4 regions of the Herminiimonas aquatilis genome follow, and region 4 is predicted to be linked to each of the others. Evidence: predicted binding sites of a transcription regulator. Region 4 holds the regulator's gene; each other region holds the start of a gene.
The links. Region 4 encodes LexA, which represses DNA repair genes until DNA is damaged. Its sites were predicted from a motif close to ACTGTATNNNNATACAGT; they were not measured.

Region 1: a site for LexA is predicted at 1,666-1,683, ahead of recA (recombinase RecA). Genes of this name have one in related genera too.
Region 2: a site for LexA is predicted at 1,686-1,703, ahead of imuA (translesion DNA synthesis-associated protein ImuA). Genes of this name have one in related genera too.
Region 3: a site for LexA is predicted at 4,289-4,306, ahead of dinB (DNA polymerase IV). Genes of this name have one in related genera too.

The regions. Positions count from the first base shown of each region.
Region 1 is NZ_JBHTCC010000002.1:406,013-412,114, forward strand. It holds gene recX (recombination regulator RecX) at 1-412, opposite strand, end outside; gene recA (recombinase RecA) at 493-1,596, opposite strand; gene ACFQO0_RS11460 (reverse transcriptase-like protein) at 1,800-2,495, shown strand; gene ACFQO0_RS11465 (response regulator) at 2,634-3,350, shown strand; gene ACFQO0_RS11470 (sensor histidine kinase) at 3,358-4,905, shown strand; gene ACFQO0_RS11475 (DUF4212 domain-containing protein) at 4,907-5,209, shown strand; gene ACFQO0_RS11480 (sodium:solute symporter family protein) at 5,199-6,102, shown strand, end outside.
Region 2 is NZ_JBHTCC010000005.1:108,959-115,060, reverse strand. It holds gene ACFQO0_RS16380 (Y-family DNA polymerase) at 1-911, opposite strand, end outside; gene imuA (translesion DNA synthesis-associated protein ImuA) at 847-1,626, opposite strand; gene ACFQO0_RS16370 (putative bifunctional diguanylate cyclase/phosphodiesterase) at 2,115-4,238, shown strand; gene ACFQO0_RS16365 (hypothetical protein) at 4,356-4,664, opposite strand; gene ACFQO0_RS16360 (hypothetical protein) at 4,710-5,405, opposite strand; gene ACFQO0_RS16355 (MlaD family protein) at 5,402-6,102, opposite strand, start outside.
Region 3 is NZ_JBHTCC010000001.1:1,543,551-1,549,652, reverse strand. It holds gene ACFQO0_RS07120 (TonB-dependent siderophore receptor) at 1-1,959, opposite strand, end outside; gene ACFQO0_RS07115 (epoxyqueuosine reductase QueH) at 2,315-3,001, shown strand; gene dinB (DNA polymerase IV) at 3,092-4,246, opposite strand; gene ACFQO0_RS07105 (hypothetical protein) at 4,478-4,927, opposite strand; gene ACFQO0_RS07100 (hypothetical protein) at 5,055-5,390, opposite strand; gene ACFQO0_RS07095 (hypothetical protein) at 5,626-6,102, shown strand, end outside.
Region 4 is NZ_JBHTCC010000001.1:270,639-276,740, reverse strand. It holds gene ACFQO0_RS01345 (DEAD/DEAH box helicase) at 138-1,493, opposite strand; gene ACFQO0_RS01340 (inositol monophosphatase family protein) at 1,788-2,582, opposite strand; gene ACFQO0_RS01335 (RNA methyltransferase) at 2,713-3,474, shown strand; gene lexA (transcriptional repressor LexA) at 3,600-4,262, opposite strand; gene rpsF (30S ribosomal protein S6) at 4,532-4,900, shown strand; gene priB (primosomal replication protein N) at 4,925-5,230, shown strand; gene rpsR (30S ribosomal protein S18) at 5,246-5,530, shown strand; gene rplI (50S ribosomal protein L9) at 5,556-6,008, shown strand.

The DNA.
Region 1 (6,102 bases), on a different contig from region 4:
CTCGATGCGAAAATCCGCGTTGCAGCAAAAACCGCATTTGCTTCGCGCGTCCGGCTGCATCCGTTGCGACCATGCCGAACTTCCGCAGCCAGACTTCGCGCGCCCGCGCAAATTCATCCTGTGCCAATCCAGCCTTGATTTCAGTCAGTGAGTCAGCGTCAATATTATGACTTTTCAACTCTGACAAAATCCGGCTATTACCAAACCGTGCAGCGCGTCGATTGACCAGCGATTCAGAGAAACGCGTTTCAGACATGAAGTTAGCCTCGGTGAGCGTATCGAGCAAAGCATCTATGTCATCGCCCTCTTGCGCGTAACGCGCCAGCTTGCGTGCCAATTCCTGACGACTGTGTTCGCGTGCCGATAAATAACGAAGCGCCCGCGCTTTCAGACTCACTTGCAGTTTTGCCATATGAGTCCTTCAACGCGGGCGCTTGTTAGTCGTATCGATAAAGCAGCGCATATCAAATGCGATCGGCTAGCCAATATGCTTTATTCGACTTCTTTCAGTTCTTTGGCTTCTTCGTTTTTCTTCGTGGAAGCCTTCTTCGCAACCGGTTCGTCCGATTTGATCACACCGAGTTCAGGCACACCCAAAGAAGCGCGAACCTTGTTTTCGATTTCACGTGCCAGTTCAGGACGTTCTTTCAAATAGTTGCGTGCATTGTCTTTGCCCTGGCCGATGCGTTCGCCGTTATAGCTGTACCAGGCACCGGATTTCTCGACGATCTTGGCATCCGAACCCAGGTCCAGAATTTCACCTTCGCGGGAAGTGCCTTCGCCATACAGAATATCAAAGTGTGCTTCGCGGAATGGTGGCGCGATCTTGTTCTTGACGACTTTGACCTTGGTTTCGTTACCAATGACTTCATCACCGGATTTGATGGAGCCGGTGCGACGGATATCGAGACGCACGGAAGCGTAGAACTTCAACGCATTGCCGCCGGTCGTGGTTTCCGGATTGCCGAACATGACACCAATCTTCATGCGAATCTGGTTAATGAAAATCACCAGGGTATTGGTGCGATTGATGCTACCCGTCAGCTTGCGCAAGGCTTGCGACATCAAACGTGCCTGCAAACCCGGCAAGGAATCACCCATATCGCCTTCGATCTCGGCACGTGGCGTCAAAGCCGCGACCGAATCAATGACGATCAGATCGACGCCACCGGAACGGACCAGTGCATCGCAAATTTCCAACGCTTGTTCGCCGGTATCTGGTTGCGAAATCAGCAACTCGGATAAATTAATGCCGAGCTTTTGTGCATACGTCACATCCAGCGCATGTTCCGCATCGATAAAGGCGCAGGTGCCGCCCAGTTTTTGCATTTCCGCAATGGTTTGCAGTGTCAATGTCGTTTTACCCGACGATTCAGGGCCGTAGATTTCAACGACGCGGCCGCGTGGCAAACCGCCAACGCCGAGCGCAATATCCAGACCGAGCGAACCGGTGGAAACGACTTGCACCTCTTCGACGACTGCGCCGTCTTCCATGCGCATGACCGAGCCTTTACCGAATTGCTTTTCGATTTGCGCCAAGGCAGCGGCAAGTGCCTTGCTTTTGTCCGAGCTCGGTGCTGTTTTTTTATCGTCCATGAGGATTCTTTCGACGGTTGGGTGTTGAAACAAAATGGCTTGGAAGCGATTTTTGCTTCCAGAAACCGTACTGTATAAAAAAACAGTGCTTTGTGCAAGCGCCTTCTGAATATTTTCTTGTTAATAGTTAAAAGAGCAATTTTTCAGGCTTTGTTTGCCACCAGCAACCTCGCTTCGGAAATGCACGTAAAATCGGGCTAATTATGCCCGCTATACAGCCACTTCCCTACATGCCCAGCTATGCCGATTTAATTGAAGTTGCCTATAAAAAGGAGCGCGTCAGCGGTCGCCGGATGGCAAGGCAACTCGGCATATCGGAAGAACATGGCTTGAAGAAGGTCATGGAGAAGATCGCTGGCGCTCAGCCGCTGCATATTTTTATCGACCAGCGGCGGCAAGAAGCAGCCGATGCGGCAGCAAAAATCGTCACTCGCAAGCAGGAAAAAGCAAATGCACGCATAGCCGCAACGGCAATGCCGGACCCAAACGCCTGGCTCGCCTGGTTTGATGGTGCCAGCCATCCCAACCCCGGGAGAATGGGGATAGGCGGCCTGCTTAAAAACCCGCAGGGTGAGCTCGTCGCCAGTATCAGTTTTTCGGCCGGCCAGGGCGATAGCAGTGAAGCTGAATATCTGGCGCTGCTCGCCGTTCTACAGGCTGCCGTCGATGCCAGCCCGCACAAACTCATCGTCTATGGTGACAGCCGCGTAGTACTCGATGATGTGCAGAGCAAGACCCGCGGTGCACCTATACTCAGCAGCCATCGCACGCATGCGCGACAACTGATGGCGCAATTGCATGACGTGCGCTTTATCTGGATTCCACGCAGGAAAAATGACGTCGCAGATGCGCTTTCGCAGCAAGCAGTCATACTGCCTTCATCTTATGTGCCACCATGAGGGCCAACACGAACAAATGGCGCCTGCTGTATTAATAGCAAGGGCTCATTTTTATGGCAGCGCAAGGCATGAACACTTGTCTTGCTGCTACAGACGAAACCCAATAGACTACAAACCAACTCTCTCACACCCTCCCCTATGCGAATTTTGCTTGCCGAAGACGACAGTGTACTGGCCGATGGCTTGACGCGATCCTTGCGCCAGTCCGGTTATGTCACAGATTGCGTTAAAAATGGTTTAGAGGCGGACTCGGTCTTGTCTACTCAAGACTTCGATTTGCTTATTCTCGATCTGGGGCTGCCGAAAATGTCCGGCCTGGAGGTCTTGCAACGCCTGCGCGCGCGCAATTCGCATCTGCCAGTCTTGATTTTGACGGCTGGTGATTCGATCGAACAGCGCGTCAAGGGGCTGGATCTGGGTGCAGATGATTTCATGGCCAAGCCGTTTGCGCTGTCCGAGCTTGAAGCACGCGTACGCGCACTGACTCGGCGCGGCGCGGGTGGTGGGCCTACTGTAATCAAGCACGGTCCGCTGTCTTACGATCAAGTCGGTCGCATCGCCTACATCAATGATCAGATGCTGGATTTATCGGCGCGCGAACTTGGTTTGCTCGAAGTTCTTCTGCAGCGCAGCGGCCGTCTGGTATCCAAGGAGCAGCTGGTTGATCACCTGTGCGAATGGAGTGAAGAAGTCAGCAATAACGCAATTGAAGTGTATGTTCATCGTTTGCGCAAAAAGATAGAAATTGGTGGCCTGCGCATCGCCACCGTACGTGGCCTCGGTTACTGCCTCGAAAAATTTGCCGAACCTGTCGCCCCTGCCGCAGCAGCGAACACCGTCACGCCATCACGCTGAAGCAGCAATGCCAGACGCACACCGACTGAATCCACCCGCCGTCGATGTGGTTACATCGACGGCAAGCGCTGCAGATGGTGCTGGTCAGACGGAAGAACGCACGCAACGTTCATTGTTCGGTGAAATTCTCGACTGGATGCTGGTGCCACTTTTATTGCTGTGGCCGCTCAGCATTGCCATTACCTACCTGGTCGCCAAATCAATTGCGAATGAACCCTTCGATCGCGCGCTGGAAGACAAGGTCACCGTCGTCGCCCAGCAGGTCAAGGAGGCAAACGGAAAAGTCATCACGCGTCTGACCGGGGCTGCCACCGACATCCTGCATGCCGACGACGTCGACAATATCTATTATCAAATCCTCGATTCGCGCGGCATCATGGTCGAAGGCGATCCGGAAATGCCTTTGCCTACTGACACCGATCCGCCGCAACCCTGGGCTACCAAGTTCCGTTACGACTTTGTGCGCAATACTGAAGTACGCATTGCCTACCTTTACGTCGATCTGCACAAGACACAGGTCGAGCCGCAACTAAGCATAGAACCGCGTCTGGCACTGGTTCAAGTCGGCGAAACGCTGGAGAAGCGTTCGCAACTGGTCAACCAGATCATCAAGGGCGTGATCGTACCGGAATTCATTATTCTTCCTGTGGCACTTATCCTCGTATGGTTTGCATTGACGCGCGGCTTGCGACCGTTGGCCGAACTGCAGCAACGCATACGCGCGCGCCGTCCCGATGATTTAAGCCCGATCGATTCGGGTTATGTTCCGGAGGAGATCCTGCCGCTGGTTGGCTCGCTGAATGAAATGCTGGAGCGCCTGTCGCAGAGTATCAATATACAAAAGCGCTTTATTGCCGATGCGGCGCATCAGATGAAAACGCCGCTGGCCGGCATGCGCATGCAATCCGAACTCGCCTTGCGGCAAACCGATCAGGCAGAGATTCACAAATCGTTGGAGCAGCTCGCAAAAAGTTCCAAATCAGCAACGCGCATGGTTAATCAATTGCTGGCGCTGGCACGCGCAGAAAATCAAACACCCGCCACCAAACCCATGCAGTTACTGGAATTATCCGAGCTGGCACGCGACACCTTGCAGAACTGGGTACAGACATCGTTCAACAAGAAAATCGATCTCGGTTTTGAGCAGCCTGACTATCCGGTGTTGATCAAAGGTGATCCCACCATGCTGCACGAGTTGTTAAACAACCTGATCGATAACGCACTCAATTACACCCCTGCGGGCGGGAATGCAACGGTGCGCGTAAGTGCCGATGAAAAAAATAAACTGGCATTTCTGGAAGTCGAAGACAACGGCCCCGGGATTGCTCCGCATGAACGCGAACATATTTTCGAACGCTTCTATCGTATTCTCGGCAGCAACGTCGAAGGCAGCGGACTAGGTCTGGCAATCGTGCGCGAAATCGCACAGCAACATGATGCCGAGATCGACATCCTGAACAATCCGCACTGCAAGGGTCACAAATCACCGGGATGCGTGGTACGCGTCACCCTGCATCTGGAACCGAACACCGTCCCGCTTGACTACAGCAATTGATATGCCTGAAAAAATAGAACAACAGCAATCTGATGCTGCCCGAACATATTGGCAAAGTACCCGCCGCATGACATTGTGGCTATTACTAGTCTGGTTTGCCGTCACCTTCACCGCGATGTTCTTTGCACGTCCCTTGTCAAACTACACCCTGCTGGGCTGGCCGATTTCGTTCTTCATGGCTGCGCAGGGCAGCATCCTGATTTATGTAGCGATCATCGCCATTTATGCAGTGCGCATGCATAAACTCGACCAGCGCTATCTGCACGACCAGCGCCAGCATAACGATAGCGGCCATGAACACTAAATCATTCTTGCGTCGCCTGATGCGTTACTACGTGCTGTTCACGATCGGCTTTGTGTTGTTTCTTTTCGCGCTTGCCATCCTTGAACATGAAGGATTTCCGCGCGTCTGGATAGGTTACGTCTTCATGTTTTGCACGATCGTGATGTACGCGATCATCGGCGTCATCAGCCGCACCTCGAACATGCTGGAGTACTACGTCGCGGGACGTCGCGTCCCCGCCTTTTTCAATGGCATGGCAACCGCCGCCGACTGGATTTCTGCCGCCAGCTTCATCAGTCTGGCTGGCGGCTTGTACCTGTGGGGATTTGACGGACTCGCTTACTTGATGGGCTGGACTGGCGGTTTCGTATTGCTGGCTTTGCTGATAGCCCCTTATTTACGCAAGTTCGGTCAGTACACGATTCCGGATTATCTGAGTGCGCGTTACACCGGCAGGTACAGCGACAATGTGGTGCGCATCATCGCGGTCGTCGCCACCATCATCGTCTCGTTTACTTACGTTGTTGCGCAGATTTACGGCGTCGGCCTGATCACATCGCGCTTTACCGGCGTCGATTTTTCGGTCGGTATTTTTCTCGGATTGGCCAGCATACTGGTGTGCTCTTTCCTCGGTGGCATGCGTGCCGTGACATGGACACAAGTTGCGCAATACATCATCCTGATCATCGCGTACATGATCCCGGTGGTATGGCTGTCGATCAAACATACCAATATTCCGGTACCGCCGATTGCCTACGGTTCCGCGATCGCAAAACTGAGCGAACGTGAAAAAGTCTTGATTGACGATCCTAAGGAAAAAGAAGTGCGTGCCATCTTCAATCTGTACGCCGATGACCTGGGCGACAAACTGAAGATGCTGCCTGAATCGTGGGAAAACGGTCGTGCCGAGATAC
Region 2 (6,102 bases), on a different contig from region 4:
CGCGTCGATTCATGATGCAAGAGGAGCGTGATACTGGCGACGGCCGCATGGCGGGCTGCCAGCCAGCCGCCTAATTGCAATAACAGGCGACGCGCGGCGAACAGTAGCGCTTCGGTACTTTCCACCCGCGCCGGCAATTCGAGTCTGGCATCGAACACAATAGGGGCTTCAAACCATTGATGTGCTTCGCTTTCATGGCCATAGGCACGGTCAATTTCGCGCAACATTTCCTTGCCGAAGCGGCGTGTCAGTCCAGCGCGTGGCAATCGCCGCAGTTGGCCGATTGTGCGGCAGCCTATGCCGTTCAGTGTTTCCAGATGGGAACGAGCTGATTCCAGTACCTGCAGCGGCAGTTCATCCAGTGCCGCATCGGCCTGGTCCGATGCAAGGAAAACCCGGGTGCTTTGATCCGATTGCGCACGCAGCCACGCGCCGCTCGCAGTCGGCGCGCTTGCCAGGCGTGCATGCAAACCTAGTTCCATCAAGCCGGACAGCAACGCCGAGGCAATGTTTTGTGTTCCATTGAACAGGCGCAGGCTGGCCGCGACTTCCATCAATAAACCGGAAGAACACAGAACCACATGTGGCGTGAAGTGCAGACTCCACAGTGCGGCTTCGTGCAGTGCTTGCGCCTCCTGCTCACGATCACGTGGAAACGCTTGCAACTCCGCCGTTAAGGCACGCGCGCTGGTTTCCGACATGCCGGGCTGTATGCCCGCTTCTTCGGCACGCTGATTGCACCAGCCTACCAGCTTGCGTTCGCATATGACGACCGGCTGCTCCTGCAGGCAGGCAGGCGCGGCGACAGATGCTAAAACCGCTGCCTCAGCCGCGTCGGATGGATGGCTAAGCCGGCAGCGCAGCGCGGTGTCGAGCGGCAGTTGCGGCAAGTGCAGAGCGATCCACAGCATAGGAAGGGGGGCTGAAAACAGGTTTGCTGAGAACACGGGTTGCGAGTGGCTTGACCAGTATTTCCGGGATGGAAAGCGGCAGCACGATAGGGTCGACATGCACCGGGCCGCGACGCTTGATGATTTCTACCGACATGCGTCCGGCTGGCGATGGCTTGCAGACGAGACGCAAGGGGGCTGGCGACGATTGATCCTGTGCCGATAACGGGCGGAAAACGAAGGTCAACCCTTCGCCACCTGCGGCTGCCAGTTGCAGACGGCGTAAATGATCGGCCCGCGCCTGCGGCAACCAGCACAGCAAAGCGCCAAAGCTGGCACTTTTCAATGCCTGTTCTACGGCCCAAATGCGATCGACCGGTTTGTCCGCCTCAATCAGGATGACGCGTGTCAGGTCAATGCCAAGTTCAGCCAAAGCAGCCGCAAAGGGAATATGTGGCGGTGCCAGCAACACCACGGTTTTTCCTGCTTGTGTGATGCGTGCCAGAGTAGGGGCGAGCAGACGCAATTCGCCTACGCCAGGATTGGCAAGCAGCAGTTCAGTCAAAACGGAAGGCGGCCAGCCACCATGCGGCAACTGCTGATCCAGCTCGCGATAGCCGGAAGAAATCGGCTTGGAACGATATGAACCCATTTGATCGCCCAGCCAGATTGAGTCTGCATGCGACGCAAGTATGGATGAGGTGGAAAAAGGAAGAGCAGAAGCCAGTGCAGCCATAAAACCTCCAAAAGTACTGTTTGGGACAAAACGCCGTTTGCTGGGCGAGTTATTAATATACTGTATATACGTACAGTATAAAAGGTTTAAATGAAGTTTTTTAATAGTTTTACCGGTGTGTTCCGCTAGGGATGGGGCGCTTTATTGTTGATGAAAGGGCAGGAATGCAACATCGCTATTGATAAAAAACAGTCAAATAGTTACTCTATGGAAATATTTAAATTGGTGAATGTTTGTAATCAGGGCTATTGCCCATGCTTGTCGTAACTGACTGCTTTGATTCCCCCCGTTTGAAGAGATGAGCCAATTCATTGGCTAGCCGATATGCGGCTTAAGGTCGCGTGCAAGACTCGCTTTTCTTGCGGCTGTCATGAGATGCGCTACCGATTGGATAAATGCAAGGGCGTTACGTCGACCCTAGCGGGGTTGGGGGAAGCTGGATTTAGCGGAGTTTCTCAGATTATGTTTTGCACTCAAATGAAGAAGAAATGAACGCTCCCATTGCCCATCTGTATTACATCTCCGTGGGAGTATTGCTCATGGCGGCATTTCATGCCGCGCTATTGGCACGCAGCAGTGCCTATACAAGAGCATATTGGGCATTCGCGACTATTTGCCTGTCGTTTTCACTATTCCAGTTTTTCTGCGCAGCGCAGTATGTGGCGATTGATCCACAAGCGGCGATGTCCGCACATAAATGGGTCAATTTTTTCTCGATTTTGATTGTTGCCCTTATTGCCTATCTGGTCGCCTCCATCGAAAATAAACCCAGCTCGTTCATGGTTGCATATGGTGTGGCGGGGCTTGCTGCATTAGTAATCGTAGCCAACTTCCTTAATCCCCTCGGCTACCGCTTTGACAGCTTGCAGCAAGATGGCTTTACTGTATTTCCATGGGGTGAGCAGATCAATATTTTTTCTGGCGAACAGTCGGTGGTCTATCGTTTGATGCGTCTGTTATCCCTGGCAGTACTGGTTTACACCATCGTATTCTCAGTCAGGATACGCAAGCTGGGCGGGCGACTTGCCAATCGCCTGATCTGGATTTCGATCGTTCTTATGCTGGTCACAGCCAGCTTTGCCGGCTTGTCTGATTCCGGTGCCCTGAAAATGCCGTATCTCGGCGGTTTCGGCTTTTTGTTCCTGGTGGCCGGTTTTTCCGTATTGGTCAGAGCCGATGTCTCGAATAGAAAAATAGAGGAAATTCGAATCAATGAAGCGCTGGAGCGTGAGGTCAAGAGTCATAAAATCGCCAACCAGCGGTTCGAACATGCATTACATAATGATCCGCTGACAGGATTGCCGAATCGTGCCGGAGCGCTGATCAGGCTGAATAATCTTATCGATATCAATAAGCTGAATCAAACCAAGTTGGCGGTTTTTTTATTTGATATCGACCAACTTGGCATTATTAACGGCACGCGCGGGCATAAAACGGGTGACCAACTATTGAGAGAGGTTTCGCAACGCCTGCAAAACAATCTCAGGGACAGCGATCTGATCGCAAGACTCGATAGCGGCGGATTCGTGATTGGCGCAAGCGGCCTGAAAGGGGAAAGCTGTGAGGCTTTACTCCATGAAAAGCTGTCTAGCGCCTTGGAGCCTCCATTCGATGTCGCTGGTAGCGTGTTAAAGATGACATTCAGCGCTGGCGTGGCGGTGTTCCCGGATGATGCGGGAATGGCTGAGGATATTCTTGCCGCGGTAGAACTCGCCTTGCATGATGCCAAGAGCAGCGGTCCAGGTAATTTGCGGGTTTTTCATCCTTCTCTAAAAGAAAGCATTCAATCCAGAATTGACTTTGAAAGTGCATTGAAAGAGGCGTTGGAGAAAAAGCAGTTTTTTCTTTGTTATCAACCGCAGGTGCTGGCATCGGATGGGCGCACGGTATGCCTGGAAGCATTGATTCGCTGGCAGCATCCGACTTACGGCCTGGTCATGCCCGACCGGTTTATTCAACTGGCTGAATCGATGGGGCTGATCGCACTGATCGGCGCATGGGTCATTGATTCGGCGTGCGAACAGCTGGCACGCTGGCGCGCCATGGGCTTTGAAGAAGTCAGGGTTGCGGTCAATCTTTCGGCGCAGCAGTTGCTGGATCCCGATCTCGAAGAGACGGTCACCAGAGCGCTGGAGCGCTCGAGTCTGTCGGGTAGTGATCTTGAACTGGAAATTACGGAGTCGGTCCTGATGCAGGATCCGGAAAGATCCATAGAGCGGCTCAGTGCGTTGCGCAAACTTGGTGTGCGCTTATCGATTGACGATTTCGGGACCGGATATTCTTCACTGGGTTACCTGAGGGTGCTTCCCGTACATGCATTCAAGCTGGATCGCAGTTTTGTACGGGATATAGGCAATGGCGGAAAAGACCTGGAAATTTGCGCGACATCGATTGGACTCGCTAAAAACCTAGGACTGGAAATAGTCGCCGAAGGTGTGGAAACCGAAGCGCAAATGCAGCAACTGCGCACATTGGGTTGCCATCTGCTGCAAGGCTACTTTTTTGCTAAACCGCTCATTGTGGAAGCGGCCAGCCACTTTCTCACATCCTGTTCGCATAAAGTGCTAATGCCGCCAGAAGAGATGCAGATGACATTGGGCCTGGCGCGTTAATCTTCGGCCGATGTGCATGCATGTTGTGTGCATCGACCACCTGCATTGCCCTGCGGGATAATATTCCGCAGCATCCCTGAAGCATCACCATCGCATCCCTGCAGTATCACCACCGCATCACCACAGCGTATAAGTCATGATGAACCCGGCCGACACCATCGCGGTTAGTGCCACGGCGAACAAGCTTTCGGCGATACGCGTCAGTAATTGCACGGTGCGCTGGTGTTTGGTGCGTAGCGCCCAAAATACACAATAAGTGCACAAAAGGAAAAGCAGGGCGCTAACCACGAAGATGTCATCCACGACGGTGCCGCCAGTCGTTCTGCCCAATGCTGAAAAAAGGGTGGTGCCAGTGATGCAAAGGCCGGCCATGGTGCCAGAGGTTGAGAGCAGATGGCGCAGCTCTTCGCGTGTATTGTTGTCCATACCAAAAATCCAGAGATCGATTTGCTAATAACTCTGGCGACTGGTTTACGGTTGACCTGGAATTGCAATCGCAGCGTTTTCAACCAAGGTGATTTTTCTGCGCAGTCGTTCTGCGTCAACAGCATCACCGGCTTTTTCTGCGCGCAGTAGTTGCACACCTAACCAAGCGAGCAAGGGCCGTCGCCAACCTTGGGCAGAAGCGGTATCCACGGCGAGTTTCAATACTGCAGGTGTAGCCCGATCGCTGCGGAACAGGACGCCGGCTGCAACCAGTTGCGCCAAGGGATCTTCGATACTTTGCAGCGCGGCAGCTGCTCCCGGATCGGAAATCGCCGCAGCGACCGTGCGGTGCTGTGACGGTAGCAAGGCAATATCCTGCGGTTTGATTTTACCTGCCAGATAATCGGCATAAGCGCGCTCAGGTGCCGCAGCATCTGCCCGCAGTTTTTCGAAACCCTCACATTCTTCGATGACGAGGCTGGCGAGTCGGCTGGCACAGCGTGTCAGTTCGAGGCGTGCCATCAGGTCGGCCCGTCCGGTGCGACTGATTTCGCTGCGTGCCAGCTTGAACTCCTGCGTTTCTGCGCGCACATTTCCTTCCAGATAAGCGGCAGTGGCGCGCTCTACTGAAGTCTTGGCGTTCATTTGCCAGTCGGGTACAGGCTTGCCTGCGCATGCACTCAATAGTGCGAGCAGGCAGAGCGGCAAGGCGAGGCGCGTACAAGATGAGGATGAGATCATGGCAGGGTCAGCTCCGTGTCGCGTGCAAAAGGCCATTTTCGGTTGATTTCAGTGACCAATTGATCGACCTTGCGCAGGCTGCGATCGACATCCGTGCGCAAAACATCCAGATCGCTGGTGGCTATTTTGGCATTGGCACTGATCGCTTGCGCATCGACCAATACCGCATCGACTTTTTTCAGACTGGCTCTGGCTTCGCTCAACATGGCATTGAGCTGAACGATGGTGGCCTGGCTATTGCCATCCTTGCCGAAAATCTGATTGTCGGCCTTGAGCAGCAAACCATCGACCTTGCTCAGTACGTTATTGGCTTTGTCCAGTGTCGCCAGCAATTTTTGCGCATCCTTTTCATTTCCCATCAGGCCGCCTAGTGCACCGTGCGGACCGTTGAATTTTTCTGTCAAACCCTGCAAATTGCTCAGGCTGCTACTGAGTGCAGATTCAGCAGCGGTCAGACCGTTCAGGTTGGCAATCAATTCTTTGGCAGAGGCAACCAGCAAAGGGATTTCTGCTGTGACATCGCCTATCAGTAGAGTGCGCTCTGCACCGGGTGGCAAAGGCGGATCGGTGGGGACGCCGGTATATGCCCGCATGCGTGTACTGCCGACAATGCCGCGTTCCATCGCGAAGACACTGGAAGTACGCAGCCAATGCGCATCTTTTTCAGCGACGTCGACGATCATGCGTGCCTTGCCTT
Region 3 (6,102 bases), 1.3 Mb from region 4:
GCTTCCCGATGAAAAATCACTGACTGCTTTCAAGCCGCCGGCCAGACTCCAGCGATTGAACGTCCCACTCGTCCAGCTATGCTTGGTCCAGAGATTGAAGCTATGTCGCGGTGTGATCGTAGAAAATGCCTGCCCCACCTGAGCTATCGGTGCCTGCAGGTATTTTGTCGCGGTATAGGCATAGCCAGCGATCAACTCCCAGCCCGGTGCTATCTGGCCACTCACTTCCGCTTCCAGCCCCTCGCTCCTGACTTTGCCGCCTGCGATCGAATCATTGGCGTTGAGGGGCGTGCTTGTGTCTTCGATCGCGCGATCTTTATCAATGATCCTGAACAAGGCAAAACTGCTATTGACGCGCTTGTTGAGCCATTCACTTTTTACTCCCAGCTCTATTTGGAAGCCGGTCCGCGGCGACAAAAGAAGGCCATTCTTGTCAATTGCAGTTTGTCCAACAAAGGTTTCAGCATAGCTGCCGTAGAGCGAAGAATTATCGGTCAGCGCATAGATAACGCTCATCAATGGCGTGAATTGCGTACCCGGCTTGGAAGTGGAACTGATTACTCCCGTACTCGGATTAAATGACTGGGTTTCCCAGCGTCCCAGGCGACCGCCCAGCAAGAAAGTCCAGCGATCAAACGGCTTAAGTTGCACTTGTCCGTAGATACCGGTCTGAGTCTGTTGCGTGCCGCCTGTATAGTTGCCCAGATCCAGCGCCGGATAAGCAATGTCATTGTTTGGATTGTAGATATTAAACGTGCCGGTTGGTCCGTAAATAGACCGATTTTTTGCATCCTCGGTGCTGTGATTGATGCCCAGCAGAATTTGGTGGGTGCGGCCTCCCAGCTCAAAGGGACCGGCATAGTAGGCATCAAGATTTTGATTCTTGGTGGCTTGCTGGAAGTTTACTGTCTGATATGCGACATCGCCGGTCGCCACGTTCGCCAGGCCATTTGCCCGCAAGGCTTTGTAAATCATGCCGCGATCCACCTGGCGCGCGGCAAACTTGAAACGGCCACCGTCATCGAATTTGTGTTCCAATTCCGCAAACAAATCATCCGTTTCCATGTCCTGGACATTATTTTTACTGCCGACAAAAGTTGAGCGAGGTACTTTCGGCAACGTGTAGTTTGCCATCGCTGGCAGCCCTTGATCCACGACGGAATCTATTTTTTGATGGGTCGCACCGAGCGACAATGTTGTCCGCGACGACAGATCGATTTCTACCGTACCGTATCCAAGAAATTTCTTGCTTTCTACCGCGTTGACAAAGCTTTCACGGTTGTCGACCACACCGACTATGCGCCCGCGAATGCGGCCTGCCTCATCCAGTTTGCTGGTCACATCAAATTCTGCGCGGCGCGTATCCGACGAGCCCAGCATGAATCCTGCGCTACCGGACAAATCTCTACGCGCACGCTTACGCACCAGATTGATCGTACCTCCGGGCTCGCCCGCACCTTGCAGCAAGCCTGCCGGACCGCGCAACACTTCTATGCGATCGTAAATTGCGGTATCGAACGCTGTGGAATAGTTGGCGCCCTGGCTAATCGCAAGGCCGTCCAATTGGATACTACCGATATCAAAACCGCGGGCTTGAATCGTGTTGAAATTGCCTGCCCCATCCAGGCGCGTGACGTTGACGCCCGTGGTTTGTTTAAGGACATCTTCAATCTTGGTGATGTTTTGATCATCCAGCCGCTGACGCGTCACCACACTGATGGATTGCGGCGTTTCTTTCAGAGTTTGCGCAATCTTGCTGCCTACCGTCACTGCATGCGCCGCATAAGAACGAGTCGATTCGCTGCTGTCATCTGCCGTCGCGGTAACCTGAACTTCCGGCAACGTTTCAATAGCTTTGGCTTCAGGTACAGGCACACTGCCTTCCTGGGCAAACGCGGAAGCGGACATGGTGAGACAGGCGAGGCCGATGGCCAGCGCAAGTGTTTTACGATGCAGCACAGTATTTCCTTTGGAAATGCACTGGCTGACGGCTGGCTGGCTGATGCGGGATAAATGAAGAGAAGCTTGCGCAATTCTAATTCGGAATAATTCTCATTAGCAAACGATGCTGTCTTTTTACTGCCTTTACATCGCATTACGTTACATATTCACCACGGATTGAAAGCAATGCCGCCAAATATTGCCTAAAAATAGTATGGCAATCCTAGGCACTGAAGGGCATCAGGAATCCTGATGTATATGCTTCTGCTACCATAGCGCCCTGAGCAAATTTAAAGCGGGTTTTTCCTTGCCTTTAGAAGCTGCCGTACGAGAATGTAAATGCCGGTGCAACAAGCACCAAGCGAGAACCACGATGACCGACTCCACGCCCGATTTCAAACGCGATCCGATTCCTCTTCCTAGCAAACCCGGCAAGGTATTGCTGCATTCCTGCTGCGCGCCTTGCTCAGGGGAAGTAATGGAAGCGATGCTGGCTTCCGGCATCGATTACGCGATTTTCTTTTACAACCCGAACATCCATCCGGAAAAAGAATATCTGTTGCGCAAGGAAGAGAACATCCGCTTTGCGGAAAAGCACAACATTGATTTCATTGACGCCGACTACGACACCGACAACTGGTTCGAGCGCGCCAAGGGGATGGAAAACGAACCTGAACGTGGCATACGCTGCACCATGTGCTTCGACATGCGATTCGAGCGCACAGCTTTGTATGCGCACGAACACGGCTTCCCTGTAATTTCGAGTTCGCTAGGGATTTCACGCTGGAAGGACATGAATCAGATTAATGACTGCGGCGTACGTGCTGCGGCCAAGTATCCGGACATGCTGTACTGGGAATACAACTGGCGTAAAAAAGGCGGCTCGGCGCGCATGATTGAAATCTCCAAGCGCGAGAATTTCTATCAACAGGAATATTGCGGCTGCGTGTATTCATTGCGTGACACCAACAAGCACAGACGCGAAAGCGGTCGCGAACGTATCGCGATGGGCGTACAGTTTTACGGCAAGCAAGACACGATCGGAAAAATCGACGAGTAATTTTCTTTAGTCCAGCACGGCCCATTCGATCTTGTAGCGACAGCGCTTGCGAGATCGCTATTGCAAGGCGAGATAAATTCTCCCTGGACGCTATTCCGCAGCAAACAGCTCACCCTGCCCTACCACTGCAGGCAATATGTCCCCGGGCTTCGACAAAGAACTGATACGCACGCCCAGCAGCCGCAGACGCTTGTCCAGCGGTACACGGCGCAGACATTCGCTAGCGGCCTGGCGTATCGCTTGCGCATTATTCGTGGGATCGAGTAGAGTTAGATCCCGCGTGACTGTACTGAAATCGGCATAACGCAACTTGATCCCGACGGTGCGGCCCAGATAATCCTTGCGCACCAAATCATCTGCTACGCGTTCGCACAAGTGAGTGAACAAAGCGCTCAGCTCGCTGCGATCCAGTTTGGCATGCAGATCACGCTCCAAGGTTGATTCGCGACTGATGGACTTGGGCTCGGAGCGCGTCACCACTTCCCGCTCATCGATGCCTTGCGCCACGCGCATCAACCAAGCGCTATAGACGCGTCCGAAATTTGCCTGCAGTACAGCCGGGTCGCATGCAGCTAATTGTTCTATAGTCAATATGCCGAGCGCCGCCAGTTTCTCGCTTGACTTCGGACCGATGCCGTTGATTTTCTTCACCGACAAAGGCCAGATACGGGTAGGAATATCGGCGACCGAAAGTATCGTCAAGCCATTCGGCTTTTCCAGATCGGAGCAAATCTTTGCCAGCAACTTGTTCGGTGCGACGCCTATCGAACAAGACAAGCCGGTCGCGGTAACCACGGCATCCTTGATGCGTTGCGCGACGATGGCAATATCGTCGGTCTGATCGTTCAGATCAAGATAAATTTCATCAATCCCGCGATCTTCCATCTTGGGCGCAAGCGCGCTTACTGCAGCCTTGAATAATTTTGAATAATGGCGATACGCGGTGAAATCGGTAGGCAACAAGATCGCATCCGGTGCCAGCTTCGCGACCTTCATCAAACCCATGCCGGAAAACACGCCGAGTGCGCGCGCTTCATATGTCGACGTCGTCACCACGCCGCGACCCGCATAGTTGCGCAAGCGTGAATAGCTGCGCGAGCCATCGGCCTGCAATACAGGCTGATGTGCAGAACCCGCACCAATGACGACCGCCTGACCACGCAATTCGGGATAACGCAGCAGCTCAACCGATGCGTAAAAAGCATCCATATCAAGATGGGCGATATGGCTTTGCGATGGAATCATGAAAAATCAGCGTCGAAACGGAATGAACGCAGCATATCATTTACTGTACAAATAAACAGTAAGTACAGCCTCGAATGATGATCCTCACACCATCAGACGCTGTCTCTCGAATGGATCTGCACATACTTGGATTCAACGTAAGATGACGCACCCGACCATCATCTTTATTCAGTACAAAATAAAAAAGGCGGAATCACTCGCGCGATTCCGCCTTTTTTCAACTAAATAAATTTACTTCGGAGCTGAAGCCGGCATTCCGGGATCAACCGGCTTTTCCATTTTCATGTGCTGCACTTCGGAATTGCGGGTTTGCACAGCTTCTTTTTTCTCTTGCTTGTACTCTTCCTTGGCAGCTTTTTTGTCAGCTTTGTATTCGGTTTTTGCAGCTTTCTTTTCAGCCTTGTATTCAGTTTTGGCTTTTTTGACCGCCACACGTTTTTTCACGAAAGGATCATTGGTCTGATTCAGACGTGATTGGTCAGTGTAAGCAGGGTCATTCGGGTTTGAAGGTGCTTGCGAGGCTGGAACGACGATCGTGCCCGGCGGATTGGCTTGCGCCGCTGCGAATTGGGTAAACATGGCCACTGCCGTGCCGGCGAGGATTGTACGTAGTTTTATCATGGCAACTCCTTGTAATAAGAAACCGATACGAAGTGTTCGTATGGAAATTGATGCCGTCAACCAACTTGGTTAACACTGCACTCCTTATTACAGACTCGGGTGGTTAACAGAAGTTCATCTTATTCTCGTTTTTACTTCCATGAGGCAATATCCATGCGGCAAGTTATTGCCGTTTTAAACCATATATTTAATTGCTTCCCAGCCATAATCCTATTGCTGTCAGCGACAAGGCGATGGCTGTCCAGGCCAGCACAGACATGCGCCGATAGCGTCGCTCGTTAGCGATGACGCCCTGCTCCAGCGTGACGACCATCTGCCGCAATTGCTCGGCCAGATCCTTGATGTGTACCGCATTCAGGGACGCTACTTCCTGCAGTTCATTGATTTGCTTTTGCAGCAAAGCCTCCTGGGTTGCCGCGGTTTCATCGATCTTGCGGCTTTTGAATACCGGCAATGCCGCATTAACAATGTCGCCTACATAAGGCAGTATCGCCTTGACGGCGGGGAGCAGCCATGTATACATATTTATCCTTGCTTTGAATTGCGGATGTGTGTGATCGCCCTAGTATGGGCCATATCAGTGGATATCTCGTTCAGAGCCAGCCGCACGCGATAAATTCAGTGCTAATTCAGCTCTCTGCGCGCTTTTCCATTTCGTTGACGTCGTGTTTTAAGTTATATTGCAACGACTCCTGTTGCCGGACGATTGCTGCATAGTTACCGCATGATCGGCAGCGACAAACCCCATCAATTTAAACATGACCACACCGCATATGCTCGACCCAAACGCATTACTGAAACCTCTGGATGGCTACATCGTCGAAGATCTGACCAACGCCGATATCGCTACCAGCAGCGCGATTGCCGCATCGATATTGAGCGAGCTCGCCGCACCTGTATTGAAAATGCTGTCGGTCGCCGGCGATTCCGCCAATGACATCTCGGCCGAATTTTTCCCCGACCCGGACGACGAAAGTACGCCGGGCACATTGATTTTCTGGCCGGCCACACGCACCAGCAACAACAGCACGCGAGATGATGCATTCAATGCGGAATACTCGTTGCGCCTTGCCGTGTTTTTATCGGAACGCGAAGATGAAGATGTAATTTACCCTGCCGGTTTCAGCATGGTATTGAAGCTCAATGAAAGTGCTTGCGAACTGGTAAAGGATTTACCACCCGCAGTGTTTGAGCGCCTGGAATTTCAGATGAAAGGCGGCTCGCTGCCAAATGGC
Region 4 (6,102 bases):
AATATGTCACTTAGAGCAGGAAAAAACAAAGATGCCATTGTATGCGACGAACATGATTTTGTTGAGTTTGGCGCGGCAGGAATTTCACCTGCTTGGATAGCCTCCGGCCACGAAAAAGGTAGGTGGCCGATATAAGTTTATCTCCCGCGGCCGCCTGAACGATGCGGTGCCGCCGGGCGCGCAGTGGCGTTGCCGCCAAAACTGCGGGCCTGTCCATTTGGGCCGCTCGGTTTCCCGGCAGGAGCCTTGGTGGATTTTGCCGGTGCGTTGCGCCCTTGACCCTGTTGGGGTCTGCGACCCGGTGCATCGTTACTGCGACGTTGTATCGGTTGCGGCTTGGCATTCAAATCAGGTTCGAAGCCTGGAATCACTTCGGATACCAATTTGCGTTTGATCAGTTTCTCGATGTCTTTCAACATATCGAGTTCATCTACGCACACCAGTGACACGGCTTCACCGGTTGCGCCAGCGCGGCCGGTACGGCCGATGCGATGGACGTAATCTTCCGGCACATTCGGCAAATCGTAGTTGACGACGTGGGGCAGTTGATCGATGTCGATCCCGCGTGCAGCGATATCGGTAGCGACCAGAACCTGCAAGCTGCCATCCTTGAATTCGCTCAATGCACGGGTACGCGCCGACTGGCTCTTGTTGCCATGAATCGCCATGCCGCTGATGCCGTCTTTTTCCAGTTGCTCGACAAGCTTGTTGGCACCATGTTTGGTGCGCGTGAAAACCAGCACTTGCGACCAGTTATTGGTCTTGATCAGATGCGCAAGCATAGGATGCTTCTTGTCGCGATCGACCGGATGAATTTTTTGTTCGATGACTTCGACTGTCGAATTGCGACGCGCGACTTCGATCATGGCTGGCGAATCTAGCAAGCCATCGGCCAGTGCCTTGATCTCGTTGGAGAAGGTCGCGGAGAACAGCAGGTTTTGGCGCGTCTTGGGCAATACCGCGAGTACGCGACGAATGTCCTTGATGAAGCCCATGTCCAACATACGATCGGCTTCGTCAAGAACCAGAATTTCAACCTTGGTCAGGTTGACAGTGCCTTGCTGCATGTGGTCCAGCAGGCGGCCAGGTGTGGCAACCAGGATATCGACGCCATGCTTTAGCATCTTGATTTGCGGATTGATGCCGACGCCGCCGAAAATGACTGCAGAATTCAGGTTCAAATATTTGCCGTAGGTACGCACGCTTTCTTCGACCTGCGCGGCGAGTTCACGCGTCGGTGTCAAGACTAATGCGCGGATAGAGCGTGCGCCAGTTGTCGAGGCGTGTGGTACGCCGCTGGTGGCAAGGCGATGCAAAATTGGCAGCGTGAAGCCGGCAGTTTTGCCGGTGCCGGTTTGTGCACCAGCCAGCAGATCGCCGCCAGCCAGCACGGCGGGAATCGCCTGTGCCTGAATTGGGGTCGGGGTGGTGTAACCACTTTCGGTAACAGCGCGCACAATTCCTTCGGCCAGGCCGAGGTCAGTAAAGGACATGAGAACTCAATAGAAAAATATCGGCCTGTCGCCGCAGAGGGCGCCAGTCGCAGGCAAACGGGATTGGAATACGGAAGTCGCGAGACAGCGGCAAGGTGACTGGAGATATGCCGCGTGCGCCGAGTATAACAGCAGCGCATGGCATGCTGCAGAATAGTTGGCGCCTGACGCAGAGGGCGCACGCTGAGGGTGCAAACTGAAAAAACAGCGCCATCGATTGCTCGAACGGCGCTGTTTAATTTAACGGTTGCGAAGAATCTGCTATCGCAATGAACCGTGGCTTAATGCGACAAACTATTTTGCAAAAGGTCCCAGCAAGGAAACCATTTGCGCAAACACTTTTGGCGTACCGGCAAGAACATCGCCCTTGTACATATAGTCCGATTCACCTGCGAAGGTGCCGACGATGCCGCCCGATTCAGTGATCAGTAATGAGCCCGCAGCGATATCCCACGGTTTCAATCCTTTTTCGAAAAAGCCATCCAGACGGCCTGCAGCAACATAGGCCAGATCGAGTGCGGCAGAGCCGGGGCGACGCAGGCCGGCGCAGCTTTGCGTCATGATCTTGAACATTTTCAGGTATTCATCAATATTGTCGGTATCGCGGAAAGGGAAGCCGGTACCTATCAGAGCGTCGGCAATCTTGTCACGCTTGGTCACGCGAATGCGTTTTTCATTCAGGTAGGCACCCGCGCCTTTGGTGGCGGTGAACAGGTCATTACGGGTCGGATCGTAGACAACCGCTTGCGTGATCTGGCCGCGTTGTTGCAAGGCGATCGATACGCAGTATTGCGGGAAGCCGTGGATGAAATTGGTGGTGCCGTCGAGTGGGTCGATGATCCAGACATTCTCGTTATCGTCATGCAGATTGGCAGACGGGCCCGATTCTTCTGCCAGGATCGCGTGATCCGGATAGGCGGTTTTCAGAACCTCTATGATTGCCTGCTCGGCTGCGTGATCAACTTCAGTGACAAAGTCATTCGGATTTTTCTCCGTAACCTTGACGCGATCAAGATCGAATGATGCGCGGTTGATGATGGCAGCGCCACGGCGAGCCGCTTTAACCGCCGTATTAAGCATGGGATGCATAGAGATTCCGTTAAAATGGCGGCGCCATCGCGTAAGCGAAGAAGGCACCACCTAAATTGAAATTAATGAGCGATGCGGTATGGAGATGCCATTTCGACATGATTCCTACCGCGCAATGCCGCTATTTTAAATGAACCTGCCCCAAACTGACACGCCTCTTTTCAATCGCCTGCGTTTTGTCCTGGTGGAAACCAGCCGTCCCGGCAATATCGGCGCTGCTGCACGCGCGATCAAAAATATGGGTTTTACCGAGCTGGTGCTGGTAAATCCGCGTTTTTCCGATGCTGCAAAACAGGAGGAAGCCGTGGCTTTTGCCAGCGGTGCCAATGATGTATTGGCAGCGGTGCGCATAGTGGGTTCGATGGAAGAGGCGCTGACTGATTGCAACTTTGCGGCGGCCGTGACCGCGCGCTTGCGTGAGTTTTCACCACCGGTTATTTCCCCGCGCGCCTTGGCGACGCGATTGAATGAAGAGTCTGGCTTGCGTGGCGCGGTGATCTTCGGCAATGAGCGTTTTGGTTTGCCGAATGAGATCGTTGAAAAATGTAATGTGCTGATCAACATTCCGGCTAACCCGGATTATTCTTCATTGAACCTGGCACAAGCCGTGCAGGTATTGGCGTACGAGGCGCGTATGGCAGCGATCGGTGACACACCTGCGGTAACTGGCAATATCGGATTTCAAGGGGAGGCGGCGCATACGACGCAGATCGATGGCATGTATGCGCATCTGGAACAGGCGCTGGTGGCTATCGACTTTCTTGATGCAGACAATCCGAAGAAGTTGATGCCGCGGCTGAAGCGTCTATTTTCCCGCACCCAGCTCGAAACGGAAGAGGTCAATATTTTGCGTGGGATTGCGAAACAGATTCTGGCGAAGTGCAAGAAATAAAAATACGCTGCATTTTGCTGGATGCACGTGCTTGATGCGGAGCAATGCGTCATTCACGATACTTCGCGGCGCTGTTCGAGATTATTTGAGATAAGCAGCAAAACCGCGATTCTTACTTTAGCGGTTCAGTGCCAGCTACGCATCAAACCTACTGCCAATCCTTCCAGCGCAAAATCATCGTGTTCAAGATCGACGCGGATCGTTTGAAAATCAGGATTTTCCGGTAACAGTTCAATCAAGGAGCCTGTCTTCTTGTAACGCTTCACGGTAACGTCATCACCCAGACGTGCCACGACGATCTGACCGTTTTTTGCGCTATCGACTTTTTTCACTGCCAGCAGATCGCCATCGAGTATGCCGGCATCGCGCATGGACATTCCACGCACTTTCAGCAAATAGTCGGGTTTGGCAGAGAACAGCGACTTATCTACGTTATAAGTCGCTTCAATATGTTCTTGCGCCAGAATAGGTGAGCCGGCGGCAACGCGTCCGACCAGCGGCAGACTTAATTGCATCAATGCGGGATGGGGCAAGGCCATCTGTCTGCCGGGATAACGTTCTTCACCATTGCTACCGACATCGCGCAGACGAATGCCGCGTGAGGTGCCGGGTGAAATCTCGATCGCGCCTTTGCGCGCCAGTGCCTGCAAATGCTCTTCTGCCGCATTGGCAGAACGAAAACCGAGTTCCGTTGCTATTTCTGCACGGGTAGGGGGGAAGCCGGTATTTTCTATCGCATCGCGAATGAGGTTCAGGATTTGTTCCTGGCGGGCAGTCAATTTGATCATCGGGTAAGCCTAGCTTGGAATGTGTATGCACGTGAAGAACATATGGTGCGACAGACTGTCTATATAAACAGTCTGTATTTTTATACAGTGCATGGCTAAACGCAAGCAGATTCGTCTGTTTATCCAGAAAACATAAGCGATTGCCTGCGATAAATGCTTGAAAGCGTTGAGTTTTCCTGCTTCTGCGCGTATGATTGCGGGTTTCCCTCTTCCCACACTCGTCTTGACGCCGAGGTGGGCAATCTTCAATCCGTCCAAAAGGAGCTTACATGCGTCATTATGAAATCGTATTTATCGTCCATCCGGATCAAAGCGAGCAAGTGCCCGCAATGATCGAACGCTACAAAGGCATCGTCACCACACGCGGTGGTGTTGTTCATCGCGTGGAAGACTGGGGTCGCCGTCAAATGGCGTACCTGATCCAAAAACTGGCTAAAGCCCACTACGTCTGCCTGAACATCGAATGTGATGGCGAAACACTGGCTGAAATCGAAACCGGCTTCAAATTCAACGATGCCGTTCTGCGCCATCTGACAGTGAAAATGAAGAAGGCTGAAACAGCGCCGTCGCCAATGATGAAGGCTGTGCAGAAGGAAGATGCTGCCAAGAGCCATCGTACCGAGGCTCCTGCTGCCTAATTATTGCAACGACGTATCAGGAGAGTGAATCAGCTTCAGAATCATTGCAAAATCGTAGCCACCATCGCCGAGCGTGAAATTTTGCGCTACACACCGGCCGGTGTCCCGATTGTGTCAGCAGTTTTGCTGCACAGTTCGCAACAGAATGAAGCAGGTGTTCCACGATTGGTCGAGTTTGAGATTGCCGCGATTGCCGCGGGAGAAATTTCAGGCAGATTTAATCAAGCCGAGTTAGGCGGGACATTTCAGTTCACCGGTTTCCTGGCACGTAAGAGCCGTAACAGCAAAAGCCTTGTTTTCCATCTCACAGATTTCGAGACCCACATTTAGATACAGGAGCCCAAAATGGCATTCGGTAAAAAATTCGACAAAAGCAAACTCAAAGAAAAACGCAAACAACAAAACCCTTTGTTCAAGCGTAAAAAATTCTGCCGCTTTACAGCCGCACATGTAGAACAAGTTGACTACAAAGACGTGGACACACTGAAAGATTTCGTTCAAGAAAACGGCAAAATCATGCCAGCACGCTTGACCGGCACCAAAGCAATCTATCAACGTCAAGTCGATACAGCAATCAAACGCGCACGTTTCCTCGCGTTGTTGCCGTACACCGATTTGCACCACGCTTAATTAACGACTGCAATAGGAGAAAAACATGCAAATCATTTTGTTAGAAAAAGTCGTTAATCTCGGCAACCTCGGTGAAGTCGTTAAAGTTAAAGACGGCTACGCACGTAACTTCCTGATTCCACAACGCAAAGCTCGTCGTGCGACGACCGCTGCAGTTGCTGAATTCGAAGTCAAGCGCGCAGAACTGGAAAAAATCGCCGCTGCAAAATTGGCAGCATCGCAAGCACAAGGCGAAAAATTGACAGGTCAAACTGTTCAAGTTTCGCAAAAATCGGGTGTTGACGGCCGTTTGTTCGGTTCGGTAACCAATGCCGATATCGCTGCAGCGTTGACCAAACAAGGTTTCGCAGTTGAAAAGGCGCAAGTTCGCTTGCCAACCGGCCCGCTGAAAACCACTGGCGAGCACGTTGTGTCAGTTTCGTTGCACACAGACGTAGTGATCGAAGTCACGATCTCTGTCGTAGGCGAACAAGCTTAAGTTTGTTAAAAAGTTGTCTGGCACTTGCTGCCGCTAAAAAGCCGGGTTTTCCCGGCTTTTTTATTGCCCATTTTCCCAAAGCGCTCACTCCTAG